3 regions of the Peribacillus sp. Bi134 genome follow, and region 3 is predicted to be linked to each of the others. Evidence: riboswitches for the same ligand, from Rfam matches in the RefSeq annotation. Region 3 holds a riboswitch; each other region holds the start of a gene.

Region 1 (5,602 bases), on a different contig from region 3:
GGCTGGCACTGCTGATAGTTTCCGGAATGTTCCTATCTTTCTTCAACCTAGGGGCATGGGGTGCGCTTTATGCGTATACTCCTGAGCAGTATCCCACAGCAGTTCGTGGTACAGGTGCTGGTTTAGCCGCAGGGATCGGCAGGATCGGCGGTGTCCTGGGACCGTTGCTTGTAGGGTATTTAGTTGCTGCCGGCACCCCGATTTCATCGATTTTCACCATTTTCACAATTGCTATTTTAGTGGGGGCAGTTGCCGTAGCTTTTGGGAAGGAAACAAAGAATACCGTTTTGACATAAACAAAAGGATGGGACTGTATTCAGTCCCCATCCTTTTGTTATTTAAAGTCCTTTATGATTTTTAAAAGGGATTCGGAGGCAGTCTTAGGACTTTCTGCATTCATGATGGCTGATACGACTGCGGTACCTGAAAGCCCGCTAGCAGAAAGGGAGGAAATGTTATCGGCCGTGATACCCCCGATGGCTACGGCGGGAATTGATACGCTGCGGCAAATTTCCTCCAGATCCCCAATTGCCATTAAGGTTGCATCTTGTTTGGTCTTTGTAGGGAAAACGGAACCGACTCCGATATAATCTGCTCCATTTCGTTCCGCTTCTAGAGCCTCTTCAAGATTGGAAACAGATACACCGACGATCATATCTTCAGGAACCATTTTTTTGACGGCAGGCAGTGGAAGGTCATCTTGCCCAATATGAATTCCATCCGCTGCAACAGCAAGTGCTATATCCACCCGGTCATTGATGATAAGGGGAATGGACAGCTCGTTCAATAACTGTTTTAATGCAGAAGCTTTATTATAAAAGGAGAGGGAGGAATTATTTTTCTCTCTAAGCTGTACGATCGAGACTCCTCCTGAAACCGATTCTGCAATGATTTTGGTCAATTCTTCTATTGCCAGGGACTCTTCCGTAACTAAATACAGGCTTAAATCAATTTGGGACTTCTTCATTTATTTTCACCTCATGCATCCAGATTTCCTTATCCATTCTTGATATTGCATCGATTAATCGCACACGAAACGTTCCTGTTCCTTCATCCTCTTGAAGGTTTTTGGCAGCTAGTTCCCCTGAAATGCTCATGGTTGAGATACCGGCAATCGCCGCAGAATAGAAATCATCGGTGACTCCAGAAAAAGTGCCGATAAGAGCAGTGGACATACAACCGGTACCTGTAACATTAGTTAATAGCAGGTTCCCGTTATCGATGATGGACGTACGTTTTCCATCGCTGACCGCATCCTTCGCTCCGCTGACCACGACGATGCAATTCAATTTATTTGCGGCTCGAGCAGCCAGCTCTGCATTGCTGACCGCAAGCTCCTCCGAATCCACCCCGCGAGTAACGGTATCCCCACCCATCAATGAAAGGATCTCACTTGCATTGCCGCGAATGATGTGGAAAGTAACCTTACTTAGGAGCTCTTTCACTTGCTCTGATCGATAGGCGGTGGCACCAACTCCCACCGGGTCCAAAATGACCGGGATATCCAGGTCATTTGCCGTCTTACCGGCAATCTCCATTGCTTCCAAGGCTTTATCATCGATCGTACCGAAATTCAGGACCAATGCATCCGCTAATTTAACCATATCCGCCACTTCTCTTGGGCTCGATGTCATCACTGGTGAACCACCGATGGCAAGGGTGGCATTTGCACAGTCGTTGACCGTAACAAAGTTGGTGATTTGGTGGACGAGTGGTTTTCTTTCTTTTACCTTCACGAATAAATCGGCTGCGGAAACCTTCATATTAAGTCACTCCGTTCTTTTTTTGAATATGAATGAAAATGATGGACAGGACCATGACCTTTACCGATTGAAAAACTATTGCGTATCGCTTCAGAAATATAAGTCTTGGCCTGTTCGATCGACTCTTGCAAGGGCAGGCCATTTGCCAGGTTTGATGTAATGGCGGATGATAGGGTACAGCCCGTACCATGAGTGTTTTTTGTATGTATGCGCTCTCCCTTGATCCAGTGGAAGTCAGTCCCATCATAATAAAGATCATTTGGATTTCCCGCTGCATGGCCCCCTTTAAGTAAAACGGCTTTGGGACCCATTTCTTGTATTGAAATGCATGCCTTGTAGAAATCTTGTTTCGTCCGAATCGACAAGCCAGTAAGCACTTCCGCTTCCGGTACATTTGGTGTTACAAGTGTTGCAAACGGAAGTAAGTCCATTTTTAAGGCGGAGACAGCCTTTTCGTCGAGCAAATGGTGGCCGCTTTTGGAAATCATGACAGGGTCAAGGATAACGATGGCAGGCATGAAGGTTTTAAGGGACGCAGCGACTGTTTCCACGATTTCTTTTGATCCAAGCATGCCTATTTTTACTGCATCGACAGGAATATCTTCAAATATAGCTGCAATTTGGTCCGATATGATAGCTGTTTCAATTGGCTGTACTGAACGGACTTCCATTGTATTTTGTGCGGTTACGGCTGTAATGGCAGACATTCCAAATACCCCATGTGCAGAAAATGTTTTTAAATCCGCTTGTATTCCAGCACCGCCTCCTGAATCAGAGCCGGCGATGGTTAATGCTGTTTTCATAAAAAAACCCCTTCATATAATTATTTTTTAAAAGTATTTTAAGTAATATGAAAGCTAAAATCGAACCTGCGAATGAACTGAGCATAAAAGCCGGTAAAAAACCAAAAAGAGCTGCTTTTTCTCCTAATAGGAGGATGGCAAGTGGATAACAGGCCATGGAACCGAGAATGCCGGTCCCGATCACTTCACCTAAACAAGCGAATTTTAAGCTTTGTGTTTTTCGATAAAGGATGGCAGCCAAAAGTGCACCGATCATGCTCCCGGGAAAGGCGAATATTGAACCGGTACCAGACATGTTTCTAATGATGGAAACTAGGAAAGCTTGTGTCACAGCATAAGCAGGCCCCAATAGAACGGCCGTGAGGACATTTGCCAGATGCTGAATAGGAAAGACCTTTGCAAATCCTGCAGGGATGAAAATAAATGAACTGGTCAGTGTCGTTATAGCCGTTATCATGGCAGTCAACGTCAGTTTCTTGATAGGATTCATCATCATGTCTGCGACCTACAGCGGCCAATCCTGCTCATTTTGAACCATATCCCAGAATAAATATTCATATCGGGAAGTAACCAAAAAGTGCTTTTCTAATCTAAGAAGTTCCTTTTCTGGCATGCCTTCCGTCAATTCTTCCAACAATGCGATCAGCCACTTGTGTGCTTCCCCGAATTCAGGTGATGAATAGGACCTTATCCAATCTGCGTAGCGATTGTTTTCCAATGCTGCTCCATTTTGTTTTTTTAATAGCAAACCGATTTCATAGTAATCCCAAGCGCATGGCAGGAGACAGGCGATCAAGTCTGCCAATGTCCCATGCTGAGCTGCATTTATCATGTAACCTGTATAGGCTAGAGTGGTGGGAGTAGGTTCTGTTTCTTCCAATTCCTTGGAACTGATCCCGAATTCGGAAGCATACTGCCGATGGATATCCATTTCCACTTGAAGGGTTTCATTTAAAATACTCGCAAACTTTGCCATGGTTTCGATGTTATGGGCTTTGATGACACCTAAAGCAAAGAGCTTGGAATAATCCATGAGATAGATATAGTCCTGCTTCATGTAATAGGCAAATTTCTTTTCAGGAAGCGTACCATTTCCAATTGCTTGGACAAAGGGATGTGAATGATTCCTTTTCCAAATCTCTTTTGCCCGTGCATGAAGTCTATCACTGAATGTTTCTGTTTTAATATTCTCCATTGTTCATCCTCCTTTAGAATGGTTCCCTAGATAATGAAAAACCCCGTTCCTGAATACTGAACGGGGTAGATGGATATAGTCTGTAAATGGACGATATCATCCACTTCCCTCCGCCGGTATGAGCCGGTTCAGGTTCAAAGGGTCCGGAAACTATTTCCATCTCAGTCTTAATAAAGACTCCCCTAGTGGTGTGAATTGTATGTAATTACTGACATCATATCAGAAAGACAAGAAAATGCAACCCGCATTTGAAGAGGGAGCATGTAATGTCCAGGGAAAAAGGGAGAACCAGGTAATTGACTTTTGATAATTATTAGGGTAGAATCATTTCTACATCATTTATATATCGAATTCTTATCCAGAGAGGTGGAGGGACTTGGCCCAAAGAAACCTCGGCAGCGGACCCATTTTGGGAACTGTGCTAAATCCAACAAGCATATGCTTGGAAGATAAGAAGAGCCGTACGGACACAGTCAGCCTCTTCTTGAATTAGAAGGGGCTTTTATTTTTGGGAAATAACGTTTAGTGACATAATAGAAAAGGTATATATAATTTGGTGAAAATCAAACAAGTTGATAAAGTTAGCTAACTAGAAGCAGGCTCTAGGATGACTAGGAAAGGAGCCATTTACATGGCAGAATTATTTAAGAGGATTGAACAGAGGAAGGCAAAGCTCATTGAAGAGCTATTGGCCAATGGAGTATACAAAACCTCTGATGAAAGGCACCTTTATGATGCCCCATTAAAAGTGCTTGAAGATGAATATAAGATTGTTATAAATAGACCTAATAACGAGTCACCTTCTGAATGGATGACATAGTAAGCGATGGGCTATATTTTGGGCTCTTGGATAAGGGATATGATGTAAGCATTCACAGTATACACTAGTGGATGCTTTTTTGCGTTTAATAGAAAATGACATAAAATATACATAATTAAAGAATAAAGTAGGTGTTTTGTCACATTTTACCTATAAAATAACACATTTTATTTCTGGAAAATAGTTGATTTTAACTAGTAGTTTAATTATGATGAAAGTGTAAAAAAATTGAATAAATGGGAGGTGGCATATAATGCCTTGCCGTAAAGTAACTATAGAAAGGGTAGAAGAAAAGAGACAGGAAATGATCAAATTGGCAGCAAGTTACGGCTTAACAAGTCTGCTTACTGTTCAGGCCAGTCAAGAATTGGATACGCTATTAAATGCGTTAGCAAGTAAAAGAGAGTCAGAATATTTTTCCCTCCAAAACGCATATCGGTATTTTTAAATTAGCCAATTCGACCTGTATTAATTTGAAAAAGCTACTGCTCAAGGCAATAGCTCTAAAAAATTATATTAAATATCGACACGTTTACCAAGAATGATCAAATCCCGCTCAATGCCATCCAGCTCGGCAACTTGAGGTAAATGTGCCCATTCTTCAAACCCGAATTTGGAAAAAAGCTTAAGGCTAGGTATATTGTGGGCGAAAATGAAACCCAATATAGTCTTAATACCTAATTTTGGACTCAATTCAATTGCCTTTTGAATCGAAATTTGTCCGATTCCTTTTCCCCGGAAATAATCATCAATATAAATGCTGATTTCGGCAGTGGAATTATATGCCGGTCGGCCATAGAAGGATTGAAAGCTTATCCATCCAGCAGTTTTCCCTTCTATAGTAATGATATATAGCGGTCTACTTTCTGAATGATGTTCCTCAAACCATTTAACCCTCGATTGGACGGATACAGGCTCCGTATCTGCCGTGACCATTCTTGAAGCAATTGTCGAATTATATATTTCAACAATTCTAGGTAAATCAGATAGTTCTGCCTCTCTAAACTCTATGTGCTCATCC
Region 2 (5,602 bases), on a different contig from region 3:
AAATTTCATTTTCAAACTGCTTCAGCTCTTTTTTGCTGCGGCGTTTACTTTTCCGGAGTTGCTTGATCACTATATTTTCTTTTTTTTTCAAATCATTGCAAAGATAAATAATACCGTAGCTTCCTGTTCCGATTACAGCTTTTACCTCGTAACGGTAATTCAAAACCACTCCTTTTTTTAAAGGTATATCCACGAAAAATTGGTAGAACTTTCTAAATGTACGCAAAATTGAAACTTTCCTCACCACTTTCATCTATTCAAGTCAAGAACAAAAAAGTCCGTTATTAATTAAGCTGGAAATATGAATGAACATGGATAGTTTAACACTGATTTTTGATAATGCGGTAATGAAAGTCATTTCTTCGGGGAATTCTTTTGATAGTTCACAATTATAAATTTTTCCTGTAATTTCACATTATGAAATTATATGGTTTTTAAAAATATTAAGTTTACTATAATGAATTCATAATAAAAGAGTAGGAGGTGATGAGGTGGATGGGCGCGAGTTGAGAAGTTGCTTTGGGAAATCCCTAACCGGCGTCACAATAGTGAGCTGGTTTGATGGAAAGTTCAAAAGGGGATTACTGTGAATTCTTTTCCTTCGGTTTCCTTGGATCCACCGCTTGCTTTAGTATTCATAAAGAAGCAAAAGCCTGCACTAGCATGAAAGATAAATCTTTTACCATTAATATTTTGTCGGATGAACAGGAAGCCATTGCATGGCAATTTGCGGGCAGCAAATAGGAAACGCTTGAAACCGACTGGGATAACAAGGGAATTTCGCCAAAAATAAATGGAAGTGTTGCCTGGATGGAATGCAAACCATGGAGAGAGTATGATGCTGGTGATCATGTATTGTTCATCGATGAAATCCAGGAGTTACATTCCGAATATTTGGAAGCGCTTACTTTTTATCGAGGGAAAATGGGGTCTGCTAAACAGCTTGTAAAATAAGGGGGATTCTAATGGGCATTAAAACCGGGGAAGAATATATTAATAGAATTAAATCAAGGAAACCGGAAGTCTGGCTTGGCGGAAGAGTGGTTGAGGATATTTATAATGAGCCAATTTTTAAACAGCCAATTGAAGAAATTGCGAAGTTGTACGACATTCAACATGACCCGGAATATCAAGATGAAATCACTCACATTTGCAAGGAAACCGGAGAACGTGTTAACAATGCTTTCTTATTCCCGAAGACATCGGAGGATTTGCAAAAAAGAAGTAAATTATTTGAAGTGTATGCAAGGATGACATATGGACTCATGGGGAGAACGCCGGACTTTCTAAATGTCGTGGTCACTTCCATGGCACATAACTCCTGGTTTCTTGATAAATACAACAAAGACTGGTCAAAGAACATCAAGGATTATTACACCTATATTCGGACAATGATTTATTCTTAACGCATGCGATCATTAATCCTCAAAATGATCGAAGCAAGCAATCTCATGAGCAAAAAGAAACTTATACCCACTTAGGGACCGTAGAGGAAAAAGAAGAAGGAATACTTGTACGCGGTGCAAAAATGTTAGCCACCCTGGCACCAATCACCGATGAGGTGATTATCTATTCTTTCCCAGGATTCACACCAGGTGATGAACGTCATGCGGTAGCATTTGCATTGCCGATCGATACGCCTGGACTGCGTATAATCTGCCGGGAACCAATGCAGGACGGAACACGCTCGATGTTTGACCATCCACTTGCCTCCCGCTATGAGGAAATGGACGCCCTGCTTGTATTTAATGATGTCCTGGTCCTTGGAACCGCGTCTTCTTATACAACAATGTGGAGGCGGCAAACCGCTTTTGTATCCAATGACGGGGATCGCTGAACAGCCTGCTCACCAATCGGGTGTGCGTGGATATATTAAATTGGCATTTGCCGTTGAGGTTGCTTGTAAAGTGGCAGACTCTATCGGAGTTGATGGATTCCTGCATGTACAGCGTGATTTGGGTGAACTTATTCAATCCGTCGAAGTCATCCGTTCACTGCTCCGGGTAGCGGAATATGAATATACGATTAATGAGTACGGTGAGGCCCGGCCAAATCCGGATGCATTGGAAACGATTCGCGGCTTCCTTCCGGAGATGTATCCCCGTGCCATTGAGGTTATCCAGACCATTGGAGCTGGAGGGCTGTTGATGTCTCCGACAGGGGTCGACTTTGATAATCCGGAATTGCGAGTAGATATCGATAAATATTATGGAGGGCGAAGCGGGGTTTCGGCGGAAGAGCGAGTTCGGGTGTTTAAACTGGCTTGGGATTTATGCGGGGAAGCATTTGGGCAGCGCCTCCTTCAATACGAACGTTATTACAAGGGTGATCCAGTTCGGAAAAGAGCGATTTTTTATAATAAATATAAGAAAAACAAGAACTTTAGCATGGTCGATGAAGTGCTTAACAAACCGATGCAAGTAGCCGTCAATGCGGTTAACAAGTAATTTTAATAGTTGAATAGGGAGGGGGGCCGTCATGGGCAGTCCGGATACGGCCTTTAATCCAGTTTATCTTTCAATCTTATATCGGGAATAGGACAAATTGGCGGATCGTTAATTGGAGGGTACTTAGTTGGGAAAATAGGCCATAGAAGAGTACTTTTATCCCTCTGTGCAATGGGTACTGTTTGTTTTGTCATATTAGGTTTGACCTCAAATGCAGCAGCCTTATATATTCTGATCGCTTTTGGAGGTGCCTGTACAGTCGGTACGATGAATTTGGCCAATACGTATATATCCGAGTATTATCCCCGGGAGATAAGGTCCACCGGGATAGTTGGGCCTTGGCTTTTGGTAGAATTGGCGCGATTGTTGCCCCGACATTAATAGGATTACTGCTGGCTGCAAACTATTACCACAAAATGCATTCATGGCCTTCAATGTTCCGAGCATAATGGCTGCCATGGCGTTATGTGAAAGAGAAGTATGGCAGCTATGATAAACTACAGATCGAGCAAAATATTAAAACTAAAAGCAACATCGAATGTATAATATTGTTTTTTAGAGAATAAAAGAATTCACGAGTAAAGTAGCTAAATTCACGAGTAAAGTAGCAGAAATCCCAAGAAAAATCAATTTCACGAGTAAAGCAGCTGAATTCACGAGTAAACCGGCCAAATTCACGAGTAAAACAGTAGAATTCTGAGGAAATTACGTAATGAAACCCATTGATTAAAGTGCCGTTAAACTGCCGGGTAAATGGTGTATATGCAAGATTGATAGGTTAGTAACCCTAAATCATTAAGTTGAAAACTTTTTCTAATACGTTTGACAATTGGATTTATCGTGTTAATATAAAGGCAAATGAAATTTAATATACAATTTGTACCACTAGGGGTGCTTTAAAGGTGAAAGTTGATTTTTACCGCAGAAGCTGAGATTAAAGTATGACTTTAAGACCCTTAGAACCTGATCTGGTTTATACCAGCGTAGGGAAGTGGGGTCTGGAACAATACGTTTCTGTATTATTTCAAGTACAACCACTTTCTTTACGTTTAAGAAAGTGGTTTTTTGTTTGCAAAAAAAAGGGGTGATAAAAGTTTTTTTCCGTAACATTCATTCAAAAAATATAATTTGGAGGTAATGGTCATGAAGTTTTCAGAGGAAATTCGTCAGGAAGTGGATCACATTTGGGAAGCTAGCTTTAATCACCCGTTTGTTGCAGGAATAGGAGATGGCACATTGCCATTGGAGTGTTTCCGTTTCTATGTTATGCAAGATTCCTATTATTTATCTCATTTTGCTAGGGTTCAAGCTTTAGGGGCAGTTAAAGCTACTGATTTACATACAACAAGCAGGCTTGCCGGCCATGCACAAGGAACATATGAAGCGGAGTTGAAGCTTCATGAGAATTTTTCTGAGAGATTAGGGATCACAAAAGAAGAACGGGATAATTTCAAACCAGCCCCGACCGCTTATGCTTATACTTCCCATATGTATCGTGCGGCTTATTCGGGACATTTAGGAGATGTTATTGCAGCTATCTTGCCGTGTTACTGGCTTTATTATGAAATAGGTGAAAAGCTGCAAGGGTGCATGCCGGAGGAGCCGATTTATCAAGAATGGATAGCGGCTTACGGAGGGGAGTGGTTCCGCACTTTGGTGGAAGAACAAATTGCGAGGCTTGATGAGATTGCTGAAAAAGTGACAGACGAAGATAAGGAAAGAATGAAAGAGCATTTTATCCTCAGCAGCCAATATGAATACTCATTTTGGGAAATGGCTTATCGTTTAGAGACATGGCCTGTGCATAAGGAAACACTAGAAGTATAAAGGGGAATGAAACAATGAAAAAAGGTTTGAAATTAACGGACATATTGGTCACGATCGTGATTGCGGTAGCATTTGGAATCGTTTATATCCTTTGGGGTTCGATTTATTATTCCGTTAAACCGTTAGGATTACATCTGGATCAACTTATTTATGGAATGTGGTTTATAGCTGGCCCCGTCGCCTTCTTAATTTTACGGAAACCGGGTGTGGCACTTTTGGCGGAGATAGCTGCAGCTTCCGGGGAGTTCTTCCTTGGTTCACCATGGGGGCTGACCGTACTGTTATATGGGGTGGTACAAGGTTTGTTCGCGGAACTGGTGTTCATGGCTTTCAAATATAAAAAATTCAATATGCCGGTGGCCGTTTTAGCTGCGATAGCTTCCTGCCTGGCATCAGTTATTATGGATTTTGCATACGGGGAAATAGGTGCGCTTTCAACTTGGAATCTATCGTTATTCATGATAGCGAGGTTTGTGGGTTCCATATTCTTTGCAGGTGTGACCGCTTATTATCTAGTTAAAGTCCTGGAAGCAACAGGAGTAACAAATCTTGTGCGTCCGGTTTCAAATAAAGATTATGCAGAACTGGATCAAAAGTAGAGGTTGAGGGCCATGGAACCAATCGTTTCTGTTGAAAAGTTAAGAATGAAATATCCCGGTGATGAATCTTTGATATTCAAGGACCTATCATTAACGTTTGATCAAGGAGAAAAAGTGCTATTGTTGGGGCCATCAGGTTGTGGTAAGTCGACCCTTTTACAAGTGTTAAGCGGATTGATTCCGAATTCCATCGAAGTACCGATGAAAGCGGAAAAATTGAAATGCCCTTCTTCGTGGGGGTATGTTTTTCAAGATCCTGATAGTCAGTTTTGCATGCCATTTGCCGATGAGGAAATTGCCTTCGTCCTTGAGAATCTTTCCGTCCCTAAAGAAGAAATGAAAGAGAAGATTCAAAATCATTTCCGTAAAGTAGGATTGAACCTGGGCCATACAAGTATTGAAACATTATCAGGCGGGATGAAACAGCGTCTGGCAATCGCTTCAGTATTGGCCCTTGAACCAGAAGTGATATTTTTAGATGAGCCAACCGCCATGCTTGATCCGGAAGGAACGAAAGAAATCTGGGAATTGCTGAAGGAAGTCGGACGAGACAAAACGGTTATTATCGTCGAGCATAAAATTGACCATGTTTTAGAATTCATCGAACGAATCGTGCTTTTTAACGATGATGGTCAAATCATAGCTGATGGTCCAAGAGACACCATTCTTTCACTATATAAAAATGAAATGAAGGAATATGGAATTTGGTTCCCAGGTGTTTGGGGTGAA
Region 3 (5,602 bases):
CAAATACACGGCGAACCACCGGATTCGTTATTTCAAGCGCTGCCATCGCTTTCATGGATGCAGCAGACTTAACAGCTCCAAGCATCAAACCTGAAATGCATTCATCCGTAATTTCCGATACGGATTGCAAAGGTTTCTTTGGCTGAGTTGGTGTCAATCCATATATAAAATCGTTACCTTGATTCATTTTGTAGCTCTCAGTCCGTTTAGAAGGATCCTGGCCCGATTGGAAGCACTCCAGTGAAATATTATATTCATCTTGGATGAACTGATATTGACGATCCAGAATATCAAGTAATTCCTGATCCTGAATATGCTGACGCAAAAGAGTATACGTGTTTAAAGTACCAATCGTTCCCGACAACACTTCATGTACATCGAATACTTCGTGACCACCGTGATTCATTTGTGGGGGAATGGCACCCGTTTGCATGTTCTGGTGTACTTGACCTTGTTGATATTGGTTTTGCATTGTATTTCCCTCCTCGTTTTATCAATGATGCGAACAAGTTTAGTATGTTAAACCCCAACTGGATTATTCAATCTAAACTCTTCCAAGAAGACCAATGAGCTGCTGCATCATGTTTTCTGTATAAAAAAAACGTGGCGTTTTAAACTATAGACACTTTATATGGATGGGAGGATTTCCAATGACATATCGACACTTCAATGCTTCTATTGTAGTGATGTTACGGAAGAAAAAAAATCCATGTGGTAACGTTTCAAGTTTCTGACCAAGATAGAAATGAAATGCTCTGTGATGAATGTTATCAAGAATGGCTACAAGGAATAAAAGGTTAAACATTAAAGCCCTCACATTTTAAATCCGTTAAATAGTGAATTTCAAGGAGGATGGTTATGTGAATTTTAAGCGGAAATCCGAAAGAAGAGCCTATGCATTACGGAGAGGTATTTGGAACATGGGCATTTCTAACAACTACATAAGGACTGATTGCCTGTCATCAAACTATGCTTAATCATGCTGGCGACAAGGGCCTGCATAAATTACTTGTTGAAGTGATCAATCAAGGGAAACAGGAACATGACCAACTTGAATCATTATTAAAAGAAAATAACGTAGAACTGCCTCCGTCACCACCTGAAAAGCCTAAAGTTAATTGGGAGGATATTCCAGAAGGGGCACGTTTTCAAGATCCTGAAATCTCTGCTTCAGTATCAATCGATATTAATGCAGGATTAGTTGCTTGCAGCCAAATCATGGGTCAATGCATCAGAGAAGATATTGCACAGATGTTCGCACAATTCCATACGAATAAAGCTGCATTGGGTGCTGACTTCCTAAGATTGAATAAGGAAAGGACTGGCTTGTCCCTCCTCCTCTTCATATTAATAAAACAAGCATGTAAATATAATGAAATATCCCCTAATCATGTTGACATCGTGATTGGATGCCCAACATGATTAAGGGATTAATTCCGATAATGAAAGGACGATTAAGGAATCATTACCATTGCAGACTTTCGATTAAGTGGCACTTTGTGCATTGTTGACTATAATCAGTTTTTACAAATTCATGATTACACTTCTCGCGAAAAATGTTCAGCTCCCTTTTCAGCTGTTCCAATTGAGTTTCCAACTGTTTCATTTCAACTTTTATTTGGATTACCCGATTCATCGAATTCTCCCTCTCATCGGAATCATAAATAGATTTCCCCGTCCGTTTTCCTAAATTCATTCGCTTTTTCTTTAAGACCTTCATCGATTACCGACTCAAAGCCCAGACCCTTTTCCTTCGCCAAATCACGGATGTCTTGAGAAATCCTCATACTGCAGAATTTGGGTCCGCACATTGAACAGAAATGGGCTGTCTTGGCACCTTCAGCCGGTAGTGTTTCATCGTGATATTCAACTGCCCTTTCAGGATCGAGGGAAAGATTGAATTGATCTCTCCAACGAAATTCGAATCTAGCCTTCGAAAGGGCATCATCCCGTTTTCGTGCCTGGGGATGGCCTTTAGCAAGATCAGCTGCGTGGGCTGCAATTTTATAAGTAATGACCCCTACACGAACATCCTCTTTATTCGGAAGCCCCAAATGCTCTTTCGGTGTCACATAACAAAGCATGGCCGTTCCAAACCATCCAATCATGGCAGCACCAATCGCAGAAGTGATATGATCGTATCCAGGAGCTATATCCGTTGTCAATGGTCCCAGGGTATAGAATGGTGCTTCTTGACAGACTTCCAGCTGCTTATCCATATTTTCTTTAATCAAATGCATCGGTACGTGACCGGGTCCCTCCACCATGACTTGAACATCGTGCTTCCAAGCAATCTTCGTCAGTTCCCCAAGTGTTTCCAATTCAGCAAATTGAGCCTCATCGTTTGCATCTGCAATGGAGCCAGGACGGAGGCCGTCACCTAATGAGAAAGAGACATCATACGCCTTCATGATTTCACAAATCTCTTCAAAGTGAGTATAGAGAAAACTTTCTTGGTGGTGGGCCAAGCACCATTGTGCCATGATGGAGCCCCCCCGGGAAACGATTCCCGTAACTCGCTTTGCTGTCATGGGAATGTATCGCAAAAGCACTCCGGCGTGTATCGTGAAGTAATCCACACCTTGCTCAGCCTGCTCGATTAATGTATCCCGGAAAACTTCCCAATTTAAATCTTCCGCGACTCCATTCACTTTTTCCAATGCTTGATATATCGGAACCGTCCCAACTGGCACAGGAGAATTCCTGATAATCCATTCCCGGGTCGTGTGAATATTCTTACCGGTGGAAAGATCCATTATGTTGTCTGCACCCCACCGTGTAGCCCAAGTCATTTTCTCCACTTCTGCTTCAATCGATGAACTAACAGCGGAATTTCCAATATTTGCATTTATTTTCACATGAAAATTACGTCCAATGATCATGGGCTCACTTTCAGGATGGTTAATATTTGCCGGAATGATTGCCCTCCCGCTAGCTACCTCATCTCTTACAAACTCAGGGGCTACATTTTCCCTGATCGAGATGAATTCCATCTCAGGAGTTATGATACCTTTTCGGGCATAATGGAGCTGGGTTACGTTTTGCCCTTTCGCTGCACGCAATGGTTTTCTTTTCAATCCCGGAAAAATTTCTGCTTTCGTTTGTGACTCTTTTTTATACCCGTTATCTTCGGGCTTTATTTCACGCCCTTCATACTCTTCAACATCTTCCCTTTCCAGAACCCAGCTGCGTCTAATCGGGGCAAGACCTTTATGAATATCAATGGGATATTCTGAATCCGTATAAAAGCCGCTTGTGTCATATACTCGTAAAGGCGGATTCTCCTCTTCGCCGAATGAACCTGTAGTCGGACTTAGCTTAATTTCACGCATGGGCACCCTAATATCGGGTCTAGATCCCTCAACATACACTTTTTTACTCCCGGCAAAACTGGACATAATTGAAACGTTCATGTCATTTACTGAATTACTCATCATGATTTCATTTCTCCTTTTTAAGTTCATTTAAAAAGGACAAAATCCAATCCATTTCGCACGAAAAAGCCAGATCTCATATTTAAGACCTGGCTAACGTTAGTATGGCTACAGAAATGACGAATTGAAATGTCATTGTTTAGTAGATTCTAACTTCCCCACGCTGGTATGAACCAGATCAGGTCCTGAGGGTTAAGAAGCTTAAGCGCTTCTCTCTCAGCCCAACTTTTATTGGACACCCCTAGTCTGAATAATTTAATTGATTACAGGGTAACTATATCTCACCCTTTTCATTCTGTAAATAATTTGAAAGACCTAATATTTTCATTACAACTATCCAAAATTTATTATTTGAAGAAGAGCCGTTCATTAATTTCCCAGGCTCTCAAGGATAGGGTAAAGCTCCTCTAAATGCTTGATTTCATAGGTTGGAATCACTTCATTCCGTTCCTTATCATGGCGATTTATCCAAACCGACTTTATGCCTACCCGTGATGCTCCAAGGATATCCGTCATTAAATTATCGCCGACCATCAATACTTCATCCTTATCAAGCTCCATGATCCCCAAAGCATGCTCAAAAATGGAGGCATCCGGTTTACCTCTTCCAAATGCGCCTGAAATCACGATTTGGTCGAAATAAGGAACCAGTTCAGGCGTAATTTCAAGTTTGGTATTTTGCAGCTCAGGAGATCCGTTCGTAAGCAATAGCAACTTATACTTCCCTTTTAATTCATCCAGAACACGGAATGTTTCTTCATAGATAAATGGCTTTTTGCGTCTCTCCGCAGGGAAACGTTCTGCCAGTTCAAGTCCAAATTCCGGGTCATCGATCCCTAATGCCAATAACCCTCTCGTCCACGCTTCTTTCCGATAAGCCGGTGCAATCCCGGCCATCTTCCTGAATTCATCATGATCATCCTGAAAATTTCCCCATAGCCCCTCAAATGGGTTGATTCCGATCATTTGGGTGAATGCATATGTATCGTAAGAAGAATAAAGCTCACGCGCTTCCTTTCGCACAGCTTCTTCAAAATCGTCGACATTCAGATCATATTTCTCCTTGGCCACTTCACATGTGGCCACAAAAGCCTCTTTTACACTTTTCTGATCCCATAGTAATGTATCATCTAAATCAAAAAAAACTGCCTTCAGCAAAATGTCCACCCCTCTTTCCCTATTATTGAATTCGTAAAAATTACACTATTACAATAATAAACCACAACCAATAAAAAAAGAATAACTATTCGGAAAATGACTTACCTTTTCTAGTGGGAAACCCTTATCCACTTATCATCTTTCAAATACATACAGCTTTCCATTACTGGCAATCTTGAATTTGGGACCGGTGAACCCCCGTCGGATCAGCTCTTTCCTCATATATACCATGAGGGCGGCATGACTCACGATCAAAACATCCCTTTCCCCCTTTGCAAAGACTTCATCCAATACTTTATTGATCCTTCGCTCTGCGATCTTAATTTCCGCCCTTGTCTGCTTGTTTAACACCGAGCAGCAGCGAATCCAAATAGCCCAAAGGATGAATGGCAGCTTTACCCTTCCTTTAAGAGGCGGGGAAGGTATTTCCCGCAGCTCCTCCATCCGGTGAACCGGACCTGGATAGATATGTTCCGCTGTCTTGACAGCTCTCGACATATCACTGCAATAACACTCCTCCCATTCCTCCGCGCCAAATAAAGTCGTTCCATAAATAATATCCGCTGCATCATAGTCCTTAAACCATTGCTTCATATCATCCGCCGTCACAGATCTCCCAGTAGGAAATTCATGTGCCACCTTAAAATGCCGTACCAAACCAATTTTCATATCTTCTCCTTTTTATCTTTTAAAATATACGTTTCTTTTTCTTGTAAACAGCCCTTATCAATATATTACCCTATGTAAAACTATAAAAAAAAGTATGTTAAAACCATTAAAACCTTACTGAACTCTCCTTGACACTGTGTATATATTTAAAAGTTTTTAAAGATCCAGCGTTTAATTATGATAGCATTGAAAAAAGAGAAAGCATCTCGCCTTCTCCATTTATCGTTTAATCTATGAATTGTAGTTCTGTTATCGTACATCTTTTCCTGAATTTATATTTTCCGCTCAAATCACTGAATTGATAATCATTGAGAGATTTCCCCAGTTGTTCCCTCAGCTTC

The links. Region 3 has a riboswitch for thiamine pyrophosphate ahead of thiC (phosphomethylpyrimidine synthase ThiC). Riboswitches for the same ligand answer to the same signal wherever they lie in the genome.
Region 1: linked by a shared signal. The riboswitch ahead of tenA (thiaminase II) and the one ahead of thiC (phosphomethylpyrimidine synthase ThiC) in region 3 are both predicted to bind thiamine pyrophosphate.
Region 2: linked by a shared signal. The riboswitch ahead of tenA (thiaminase II) and the one ahead of thiC (phosphomethylpyrimidine synthase ThiC) in region 3 are both predicted to bind thiamine pyrophosphate.

What each region holds. Positions count from the first base shown of each region.
Region 1 covers NZ_CAKKLN010000007.1:385,208-390,809, reverse strand. The annotation lists gene LQ188_RS18100 (MFS transporter) at 1-296, shown strand, start outside; gene thiE (thiamine phosphate synthase) at 335-967, opposite strand; gene thiM (hydroxyethylthiazole kinase) at 948-1,763, opposite strand; gene thiD (bifunctional hydroxymethylpyrimidine kinase/phosphomethylpyrimidine kinase) at 1,760-2,566, opposite strand; gene thiW (energy coupling factor transporter S component ThiW) at 2,535-3,056, opposite strand; gene tenA (thiaminase II) at 3,072-3,761, opposite strand; TPP riboswitch at 3,850-3,955, opposite strand; SAM riboswitch class I at 4,113-4,217, shown strand; gene LQ188_RS18070 (Fur-regulated basic protein FbpA) at 4,393-4,581, shown strand; gene LQ188_RS18065 (aspartyl-phosphate phosphatase Spo0E family protein) at 4,835-5,029, shown strand; gene LQ188_RS18060 (GNAT family N-acetyltransferase) at 5,098-5,602, opposite strand, start outside.
Region 2 covers NZ_CAKKLN010000003.1:238,370-243,971, reverse strand. The annotation lists gene LQ188_RS07090 (protein kinase) at 1-169, opposite strand, end outside; gene LQ188_RS26980 (hypothetical protein) at 562-744, shown strand; gene LQ188_RS26975 (flavin reductase family protein) at 811-954, shown strand; partial or broken gene LQ188_RS07080 (4-hydroxyphenylacetate 3-hydroxylase N-terminal domain-containing protein) at 966-2,447, shown strand; gene LQ188_RS07075 (MFS transporter) at 2,526-2,828, shown strand; TPP riboswitch at 3,325-3,454, shown strand; gene tenA (thiaminase II) at 3,591-4,274, shown strand; gene LQ188_RS07065 (ECF transporter S component) at 4,289-4,873, shown strand; gene LQ188_RS07060 (ABC transporter ATP-binding protein) at 4,886-5,602, shown strand, end outside.
Region 3 covers NZ_CAKKLN010000009.1:37,362-42,963, reverse strand. The annotation lists gene LQ188_RS20520 (spore coat protein) at 1-472, opposite strand, end outside; partial or broken gene LQ188_RS20515 (DUF3231 family protein) at 895-1,367, shown strand; gene thiC (phosphomethylpyrimidine synthase ThiC) at 1,659-3,437, opposite strand; TPP riboswitch at 3,573-3,687, opposite strand; gene LQ188_RS20505 (HAD family hydrolase) at 3,804-4,592, opposite strand; gene LQ188_RS20500 (histidine phosphatase family protein) at 4,728-5,261, opposite strand; gene LQ188_RS20495 (hypothetical protein) at 5,488-5,602, opposite strand, start outside.